Regions from separate parts of the Pantoea eucrina genome, predicted to be linked through region 1. Evidence: predicted binding sites of a transcription regulator. Region 1 holds the regulator's gene; each other region holds the start of a gene.
What was found. The regulator PurR, encoded in region 1, represses purine synthesis genes. The targets are predictions, from matches to a motif close to CANGCAAACGTTTGCNTG.
Positions count from the first base shown of each region.

Region 2: rbsD (D-ribose pyranase) is a predicted target of PurR. The motif match lies at 1,866-1,883, and genes of this name have one in related genera.
Region 3: galS (HTH-type transcriptional regulator GalS) is a predicted target of PurR. The motif match lies at 1,255-1,272, and genes of this name have one in related genera.

Region 1 covers NZ_CP083448.1:1,463,022-1,466,301, forward strand. Annotated here, with positions in the region: gene punR (DNA-binding transcriptional activator PunR) at 1-898, shown strand, start outside; gene purR (HTH-type transcriptional repressor PurR) at 895-1,920, opposite strand; gene LAC65_RS06900 (C40 family peptidase) at 2,218-3,006, opposite strand.
Region 2 covers NZ_CP083448.1:3,345,838-3,349,117, reverse strand. Annotated here, with positions in the region: gene qseC (quorum sensing histidine kinase QseC) at 1-446, opposite strand, end outside; gene qseB (quorum sensing response regulator transcription factor QseB) at 443-1,105, opposite strand; gene LAC65_RS15925 (YgiW/YdeI family stress tolerance OB fold protein) at 1,284-1,682, shown strand; gene rbsD (D-ribose pyranase) at 1,897-2,316, shown strand; gene rbsA (ribose ABC transporter ATP-binding protein RbsA) at 2,324-3,280, shown strand, end outside.
Region 3 covers NZ_CP083448.1:2,158,998-2,162,277, forward strand. Annotated here, with positions in the region: gene galS (HTH-type transcriptional regulator GalS) at 120-1,160, opposite strand; gene yeiB (DUF418 domain-containing protein YeiB) at 1,302-2,462, opposite strand; gene folE (GTP cyclohydrolase I FolE) at 2,510-3,175, opposite strand.

The DNA.
Region 1 (3,280 bases):
TGCACTTGAGGTAGCGGATGCCGTCGCCCGCACCGGCAGTTTCAGCGCGGCAGCGCAGGAGCTGCACCGCGTGCCTTCTGCTATCAGCTATACCATCAGGCAGCTGGAGAGCTGGCTTGCCGTGGAGCTGTTTGAACGCCAGCATCGGGAGGTGGTCCTGACGCCGGCCGGCGAGCATTTTGTGCGAGAAGGCCGCTCTGTTATCAAAAAAATGCTGGCAACGCGACGCCAGTGTCAGCAGCTGGCCAACGGCTGGCGCGGCCAGCTCACTATTGCCGTTGATTGTATCGTCAAGCCGCAGCGCACGCGCCAGCTGGTGAAAGATTTCTATCGCCACTTTCCCGATATGGAGCTGATCATCAGCTATGAAGTGTTTAACGGCGTATGGGATGCGCTGGCCGATGGCCGGGTTGACGTAGCCATCGGCGCCACGCAGGCGATCCCGGTTGGCGGACGCTTTGCTTTTCAGGATATGGGCGCCCTTAACTGGCGCTGCGTGGTCAGTCCGGATCATCCACTGGCGCAGAGCGCGCATCCTGACGAAGAGGCGATGCGCGCCTGGCCGTCGCTGGTGCTGGAAGATACGTCGCGCGCGCTGCCGCGCCGTATGACCTGGACGCTGGATAATCAGCGCCGGCTGGTGGTGCCGGAGTGGGAAACCGGAATCGACTGCCTGCAGGCTGGCCTGTGCGTGGGGATGATCCCGGGACATCTGGCGCGGCCGCTACTGGATAGCGGCGCGCTGGTGGAGCTGATATTACCGCAGCCCTTTCCGGAGAGTCCCTGCTGCGTCAGCTGGGCCGAGCAGCGGGCGTCGCCAGCGCTGATCTGGCTGCTGGAATACCTGGGGGATGCTGAGACGCTAAACCATGAGTGGCTCAGCGAGCGCCACGCTTAGCGGCGATAGTCGCGAAACGGACCATCCCCGACGGAGCGACGCTCAATCAGACTGGGCTGAACTTCAATTGTTTGCGGCTCTTCACGTTTACTGGTAATGCGGTCCAGCAGCATCTCCAGCGCTTTCTCACCCAGCTGAGCTTTGGGCTGATGCACCGTCGTCAGCGCCGGCGTAAAGTAGCGGGCGTTGCGCACATTATCATAGCCGATCACCGAAATATCCTGCGGTACGCGCAGGCCCATCTCATCGGCGGCGCAGATGGCGCCCATTGCCATAATATCGCCGCCGCAGAACACAGCGGTAGGCCGCTGCTTCTGGCTCAGGATCTGCTGCATCGCCTGATAACCCGACTCCGGCTCAAAATCGCCCTGTACGATCCACTCCGCACGCACCGCGATCCCCGCTTCCTGCATCGCCTGCAGGAAGCCGGCGTGCCGTCCGCCGCCGGTATTGCGCTCCAGCTGGCCCGGAATAGCGCCAATATCGCGATGACCCCGCTCGATCAGGTAACGGCCGGCCAGATAGCCGCCCTGAAAGGCGTTATCCTGCACGGTATCGGTAAAATCCCCGCGGGAAGCGCCCCAGTCCATGACCACCATCGGAATATTGCGATTCTCTTCCAGCATCTGAAGCAGATCGTCCGGATACTCAGAGCACATCACCAGCAGGCCATCTACCCGCTTTTGCGCCATCATCGACAGATAGGCGCGCTGTTTTTGCAGGTCATTGTGCGCATTGCCCAGAATCAGCGTATAGCCCTGAGCGAAGCAGTGGTTTTCAATCGCTTCAATGATTTCAGCAAAGTAGGGGGCTTCGCTGGATGTCGCCAGCAGACCCAATGTTTTCGTGTGATTAACCTTCAGGCTGCGCGCCACGGCGCTGGGAGAGTAGTGCAGCGCTTTAATCGCCTCCCACACGGCATTACGCGTCTCTTCAGCGACAAAGCGCGTTTTATTGATGACGTGCGAAACCGTGGTCGTTGATACGCCAGCGCGTTTTGCCACATCTTTAATTGTTGCCATGAAAATGGACCTCTTAAACCTATCGCAACTTTATGATAAGTATAGTGTTAAACGTTTGCGTCTGCGCAGGGTTTTCTGCCCGGTTTCAGCATAAAAATGGCTGATTTAAGGCGAGTAATTAACCGTAACAGATAATGACAGCAGCGTGCGCAAAAGGTGTTGCGCAACGAAAGGCGGCGATTCTAGCAAGGTGAGGGGCATAAAACGAGATTTTTACCTGAGGTCAGGCGAAAATATTTAGATTACGGCAGCCGGTATGTGTTCAGGCCAAAACGCGCGCGGCGTGTTGCGCAACCGCTAACGAATGGTTTTAGGTGTCATCATGCGGCGTGCGCCAACATAGTGCTTCTGCCAGTAATCTTCACCCAGCGCGCTGATCTGAATATCCTTGCCGGTACGCGGCGACTGAATAAATTTGCCGTTACCCAGATAAACGCCAACATGATCGGCTGTACCGCGATTATTGATGCGGAAAAACACCAGATCCCCTTTCTCCAGCATTTCGCGCTTGATGGGAGCGGCATCGCGCAGATGATACATTTCGTTGGCCGTGCGCGGCAGTTTGAAACGGACCAGATCTTTGTAGGCGTACCAGACCAGGCCACTGCAATCGAATCCGGTAAGCGGAGAGGTGCCACCCCACTGATAAGGTTTGCCCAGCTGGCCCATAAGTTTAGTCATGGCGGTTTCACGCGCCTTCTGGTAGCGCAGACGGTGGGATTTGCTGAGCCTGATACCGGTCAGCGCATCGGTACTCTCTTCCGCGGCTGCTATTTTCCGGCTGGTACGCTGATGACCATATTTTTTGCTGGCGGAGAGGGCGGGCGCTTTTTTACGGGCGGTACGGGAAGTCGCAGGCGGTTCTGCGTGCAGGCTTTTTTTCGATTTAACTTTTTGTACGGGCGTGACGCGTGTTTTTTTAGCCGAGGTTTTAACCGGACGTCGTTTGCGGCGCTCATCGTCGCGCGCACTCTTTTTCTCCGCTTTCTGCAGGCTGGCGTTAACCGGCTTGTGCGGTGAAGCAGCGGCCACGTTAAAAAACAGCTGAGCAAAAGCCAGTATGAAAAGCGTAATCAGTAAACGCATAGTCCGGTTACAGGTTCGGCAGGCTGCAGAAGCAGACCGCGGCAATATTAGAAAATTCTGATCAGCGATCAGCGCCGGATTGATTCTAATCCACTTTTTTTACAAAAGGTAAGGTCTTTTTTATTAAATCCATCAACACAAGGGCTGTGCAGCAAAAATGAGCGGTTTCAGGCGGTTAACGCAGCATATTTATTGCTAATCGTGTATTAATACACACTTCGTCATACGCCCGTGGCGGCAAACTTAACAAACATGGCGATTCATGCCGCAGCGA
Region 2 (3,280 bases), 1.5 Mb from region 1:
TCATCCCGGTACTCCTGCTCCTGCCCCACTACCACGCGATACTGTTTATCGGGTGACGTCAGCCAGAGCAGACGCCAGCGCTCATCGTCGTCACGCAGCTGCCCGTCACGAAAGCCGTCGCGTCGCGTATCGAATGATAACCCGCGCCCGTTCTCGCCGTCGTTGAGCAGCGGCGTACCGTCGGTGCGGAACACCGCAAATGCCAGGGCGTCATCATCCTGATCGCCGCGGTGATGGCGTAAAAGGGTTTTGGTTTTCGGTAATGCTGCGTGATGCAGGCTGGTGGGGTCGAGCGCCAGCAGCCGTTTGGCAAACAGCATCTGCTGGGTATCAAACAGTTCATTAACCGTATCGCGCGTCTGCTGCCACGCGCTCCAGCCGGCGCTGGCACCGCACAGCAGGATCAGCAGCACAAAGCCGATCGCCAGCCGGACAAACAGGCTCATTCTGCCGCTCCCAGCGTATAGCCAATACCGTGCACGGTGCGGATAAACTGACTGCCCAGCTTTTTGCGCAGATGATGAATATGCACCTCAACCGCGTTGCTGGAGACATCGTCATCCCAGCTGTAGAGCTTCTCTTCAAGCTGGCTGCGCGTCAGCACCTGCGCCGGATGACGCAGAAACAGCTCCAGCAGCGCCAGTTCGCGGCTTTTCAGTTCAAGCGGTTCGCCATTGAGCAGAACGCTGTGGCTGGCGGGCTGCATGACAACATTGCCGTGCCGCAGCTCAGGCTGCAGCTGACCATGCCGGCGGCGGATCAGCGCCTGCAGGCGCGCAGCCACTTCGGTAAGGGCGAACGGTTTGCAGAGATAGTCATCGGCGCCCAGCTGTAAACCCTGTACGCGCTGGTCCAGCGCGTCGCGTGCGGTCAGGATCAGCACCGGAATATCCGCGCCTGCAGCGCGCCACTGGCGCAGGATATCCAGCCCGTCGCGTTCCGGCAGCGACAGATCCAGCACCACCGCATCCCAGGGCGCCGCGCTCAGCGCCTGGCAGCCCGCTTCGCCGGATATAAACCAGTCGACGCTGAATCCCAGTTTCGTCAGGCCAACCTTTAGCCCATCACCAATCAGCGTGTCATCTTCAATCAACAGAATGCGCATTGTGCTCTCCCCCGGCTACAGGCGAGTTATACGAAGCCAGCCAGGCCTTGTACAGGGCAGCGGCGCAATTTTCAGCTATTTTTCACGCAACGGCAAAAAACAGCGCGCCTTAAGATCCTGTTAAGAACTCTCTGGTCTACTGCTGATATTCCACCTGTTCACAGAAATGAGGTAACTAATGAAAACACGTGTCGCATTACTGACCCTGATTGCCCTGGCCACCGCACCGGTACTTGCTGCGCCGCAGGGCGGCTTTATGGATCCCGCTGCGCCAGCCGCACAAAGTAATCAGGCGGGCGGTTTTAAAGCGGGCGAAGCCAGCGTCGTGACGGTAAAACAGGCTGAAGAGATGAAAGATGACAGCTGGATCACCGTGCGCGGGACGCTGGAAAAGCAGACTGGCGATGAAGATTATCTGTTCCGCGACAGCAGCGGCACGATGAAAGTGGAAATCGACCACAAGCGCTGGAACGGCGTGACTATTACGCCAAAAGATCGCGTTGAACTGACGGGTGAGCTGGATAAAGATTTCAATGCCACTGAGCTTGATGTGAAACAGGTTCGCAAACTGCCATAACGCTGTTGTGAAGCCACTGTCTGAGTGGCTTCATTCATTCTGATGGGACCATATCATTATGTTCCCTGCCTCTCTGCACTCTCTTACCCAAATTTTTCCGGCTGACAGCGAAACGTTTCGATGGCGATCACACTTCCGTGATGGTGTCGTTGCGTTACTATGCTGCTTTTATACACTGCTCCACAGCGAAACGTTTCGCTGTGGAGTGGATGAAATGAAAAAAGGTCGCCTGTTACACGCTGAACTCTCTCATGTGATTGCCCGCCTCGGGCATACCGATACGCTGACTATTGCGGACGCGGGCCTGCCTGTTCCGCACGGCCCCCGGCGTATTGACCTGGCGTTAACGCCCGGTACGCCCGGATTTTTACAGGTTGTGGAGGTGGTCACACAGGAGATGCAGGTAGAAAGCGCCCTGATTGCGGAGGAGATAAAAGAACATAATCCGCAGCTTCACAGCCAGCTGCTCGCCGTGCTCGAAGCGTTGCAACAGCACCAGGGGAATAGCATCACCGTCCGTTACATCAGTCATGAACAGTTCAAACAACAGACGCAGTGCAGCCAGGCGGTCATTCGCAGCGGAGAGTGTTCTCCGTATGCGAATGTCATCCTGAGCGCCGGCGTCACCTTCTGAGGCCGCTATGCAACCCTTACTGCAACTTAAAGGAATCGAAAAGTCGTTTCCTGGCGTAAAGGCGCTGAATGGTGCCTCGCTGGCGGTCTACCCGGGGCGCGTTATGGCGCTGGTAGGCGAAAACGGGGCCGGTAAATCCACCATGATGAAGGTGCTGACCGGCATCTACACCATGGACGCTGGCTCGCTGCAGTGGCTGGGTGAACCTGTTGCCTTCTCCGGCCCAAAGGCGTCGCAGGAGGCAGGCATCGGCATTATTCATCAGGAGCTTAATCTGATCCCGCAGCTGAGCGTGGCGGAGAATATTTTCCTGGGCCGGGAGTTTATAAACCGGTTTGGCCGTATCGACTGGAAAAAGATGCATCGTGAGGCAGAGGCGCTGCTTAAGCGTCTTAACCTGCGTTTCAGCAGCCACAAACTGGTGGGCGATCTCTCAATTGGCGATCAGCAGATGGTAGAGATTGCCAAAGTACTGAGTTTTGAATCACGCGTCATCATTATGGATGAGCCGACGGATGCGCTGACGGATACCGAAACGCTGTCGCTGTTTCACGTTATTAACGAACTGAAAGCGCAGGGGTGCGGCATTGTCTATATCTCGCACCGTATGAAAGAAATTTTTGAGATCTGCGATGACGTAACCGTATTTCGTGACGGGCAGTTTATTGCCGAACGCGCCGTCAGCGATCTGAGCGAAGAGCAGCTGATTGAGATGATGGTGGGACGCAAGCTGGAAGATCAATATCCCCATCTCGATCAATCGCCCGGTGAAATCCGTCTGCAGGTTGAAAAGCTCTGTGGTTCAGGCGTGGAGGATGTCAGCTTTACCCTGCGCAAAGGTGAAATTCTGGGGATTTCAGGGCTGATGGGGGCCGGGCGAACGGAGCTGATGAAAGTGCTCTATGGCGCCCTGCCGCGCCGCAGCGGCAGCGTCACGCTCAATGGCCGTACCGTGACCGTACGT
Region 3 (3,280 bases), 700 kb from region 1:
TGAAACCTGTCCGGAGAGGCGTGACCCGGCGTTTCATGATGTTTCAGTCCGGTAAGACGCTGCCATCATAGTGAGCGGTCTGGTAATTAACTGTGAATGTAATCACATATTGGAAACGGTTACATGGCGCTATCGCCTGGATTAGTGATCGACTCCACAATTTGTCGCTGGGCCACTGAGTGACGCCGCACCAGCGTAGGCATGAAGCAGTGCGATGCCTGAGGATCCAGCTCACCGGCTGCGCCTTTCAGCGCCAGCTCTGTTGCCAGTTTTGCCATAGAAACAATGGGATAGCGTACGGTTGTCAGCTGGGGATCGGTGTAACGGGAAATAGGAATGTCATCAAAACCGATGACAGAAAAATGCTGCGGCACCTGAATGCCGTTATCTTTCAGCGCCGTCAGGGCGCCAGCCGCCATGCCATCGTTATAGGAAAACACGGCGGTCAGATGCAAATTGCGCCCGAGCAGCTCCACCATCGCGGCTTCACCGCCCTGCATATCGGGTTCAGCATGGGCGATCCACGCCTCTGCCGGCTGGATACCCTGCTCTGACAGCGCCTGCAGCCAGCCATCGCGGCGCTGAGCCACATCTTCAATCGGGTGGCTGGAGCTGAGATAGCCGATACGCTGATGCCCCTGCTGCAGCAGCATGCGGGTGGCAACCTGCGCACCGGTTACATTGTCGAGACAGACGCAGCGATGCTCGTAGCCGCGGATCACCCGGTTAACCAGCACCATGCCCGGCACCTGATCCATAAACTGCGTGAGTTCAGCGTCTGAAAGCGTTTTCGCATGTACCACCAGCGCATTGCAGCGCTGACGGATCAGCACCTCAATGGCGTGCCGCTCTTTATCTTCCTGATGCCAGGAATTACTGATGAGAACATGCTTATGCACCCGCTGCGCCACGGTATCCACCGCTTTCACCAGCGCGCCAAAAAAGGGATCGGAGACATCCATGACAACGACACCAATCGTGTCGCTGACCTGGGTGGCGAGCGCCTGTGCGTTGGCGTTCGGACGATAGCCCAGCGATTCCACCGCCTGCAGCACGGCGTCGCGGGTATCAGAGGTGACGGCACTGCTGTTATTGAGCACGCGCGACACGGTGGCAACAGAAACTCCCGCCAGTCGGGCGACATCACGAATCGTTATCATGCAGCGGTTCCACAAAGGCTGAAAGACGCGACGGGCGCGTAATAGCGCTATAGTGTCAGGCCGCAGACTTCAGCTACGTGAAACAGCTCACATCAATGAAAACGGTTACATTGCTTTATGCGATCTTTGTGATGCAGGTCATTATCTGACAGGCGGCACTGCGGTGCCGGTTGCAGAGAGACGCTGCGTCAGCCAGCGCCACAGCCACTCCAGCGGCCCCTGACGAAAATAGCGCAGCCAGAGCGCTGAGAAGAGAAGATTGACTACCCAGATAACGGGCACCAGCGCCAGCAGCTGTAACCGGTTAAAGTGCAGGAAGAGATCAAACCGGTAGAAAAGCGTGGTACAGATTAGCGTCTGTAACAGATAGTTGCTCAGCGCCATGCGCCCCACTCCCTGAATCAGGTTGCATAGCCGGTTACGCGCGAGCGCAGGCCAGAAGCCGAGACAGAGCGCCGCATAGCCGAGGCTGATAAAAGGCGAGGCGAGATCGCGCGGCACCTGCAGATAAAAGCTGGTCCAGCGCTGCGCCCACTGCAGCTGCCACTGCGCAACGATACCCGGCACCGCGATTAGCCAGCCGGTCGTCAGCAGCAGCAGTGCGGCGCGCCGGTAGTGCTGCAGGCTGAACTCACCGGTCAGCCAGCCGCAGCGCAGCAGCGCGGCACCCATCAGCATCAGCCCCGCCAGCTGCCAGCCATACTGGGATGCCAGCGCCATCAGGCCCGATGCGAGCAGATCGAGCCGGTTGCGTACCGCTTCCCAGCCGCCCACCAGCTTCCAGTAACTTTCATACTCCAGCACAGCGGCACCCGGCTGCCAGCCGCTGCTGCTCTGATTGCCGGAGATCGCTCCGAAGATAAGCAGCACCGCACAGCCGACCAGATAGAGCAGCACGCCGGTCTGAAACAGCGCACGCTCAGAGGGCACTTCACGCAGCAGACGCCAGATAATCAGGCCGATAAGCCCATAGTCGAGGAGAATATCCCCTTCCCAGAAGAAGACGCCGTGGATAAACCCGAGCAGCACCAGCAGCGTCAGGCGCGTGCTGATCCAGCGCTTACCGCGGGGGATCTGCAGCGCCAGTCCGGCGCCAAACAGCAGTGCAAACAGCGTGAGGAATTTCAGCTGCGCCAGCCCGTCCAGTATCGCCCAGGTCCAGGCATCCTGCGGCGTAACGCTGCCCTGCCAGGCGGGATTAAGATAGGCGGCTGACGGCAGGCCAAAGCCGGTAATATTGAGCAGCAAAATGCCCAGAACCGCGCATCCGCGAATAAAATCCAGCGCCTGGTAGCGTTGCATTGCGGCCCTCAGCCATCAAAAAAGGCGGCACCGGGGCCGCCTGGGGATCAGATATGACGTACCGCGCGCAGGAACTCCTGACGCGTATTCTGGCTCGATTTAAACAGCCCGCCCAGCGACGTGGTCGTGGTTGCGCTGGTCGCATCTTTCACGCCGCGCGCTTTTACGCAGTAATGAACTGCATCAATCGACACCGCCACGTTAGTCGTCCCAAGCAGCGTCTGCAGCGCGACCAGCACCTGCTGCGTCAGCCGCTCCTGCACCTGCGGGCGCTGGGCGAAAAACTGCACGATGCGGTTGATTTTCGACAGGCCAATCACTTTGTCTTTGGGAATGTAGGCCACCGTCGCCTTGCCATCGATGATCACAAAATGGTGTTCGCAGGTGCTGGTCAGCGTGATGTCACGCACCGTCACCATCTCGTCCACTTTCATTTTGTTTTCGATAACGGTGATTTTCGGGAAGTTGGCGTAATCGAGACCTGAGAAAATCTCATCCACATACATTTTTGCGATGCGATGCGGCGTCTCCATCAGGCTGTCATCTTCCAGGTCCAGATTCAGCAGCTGCATGATTTGCGTCATGTGACCGGCAATTTCACGCTTGCGCGTTTCGCTATCCATTTCGCGCACCGGGGCGCGTAACGGCGTTTCCAGACCGCGCGCCAGCAGCGCTTCATGAACCAGGGCGGCTTCCTGACTTAAGGTGCTCATCGTTCTCATTCTCCGGCAGGTGATGCGCCCGCGGAACATAGCCCGCGGGGGAAATTCTGAGCGCGTATTGTGAAACACAACGCAGGCTTAATCCAGTAATCAATC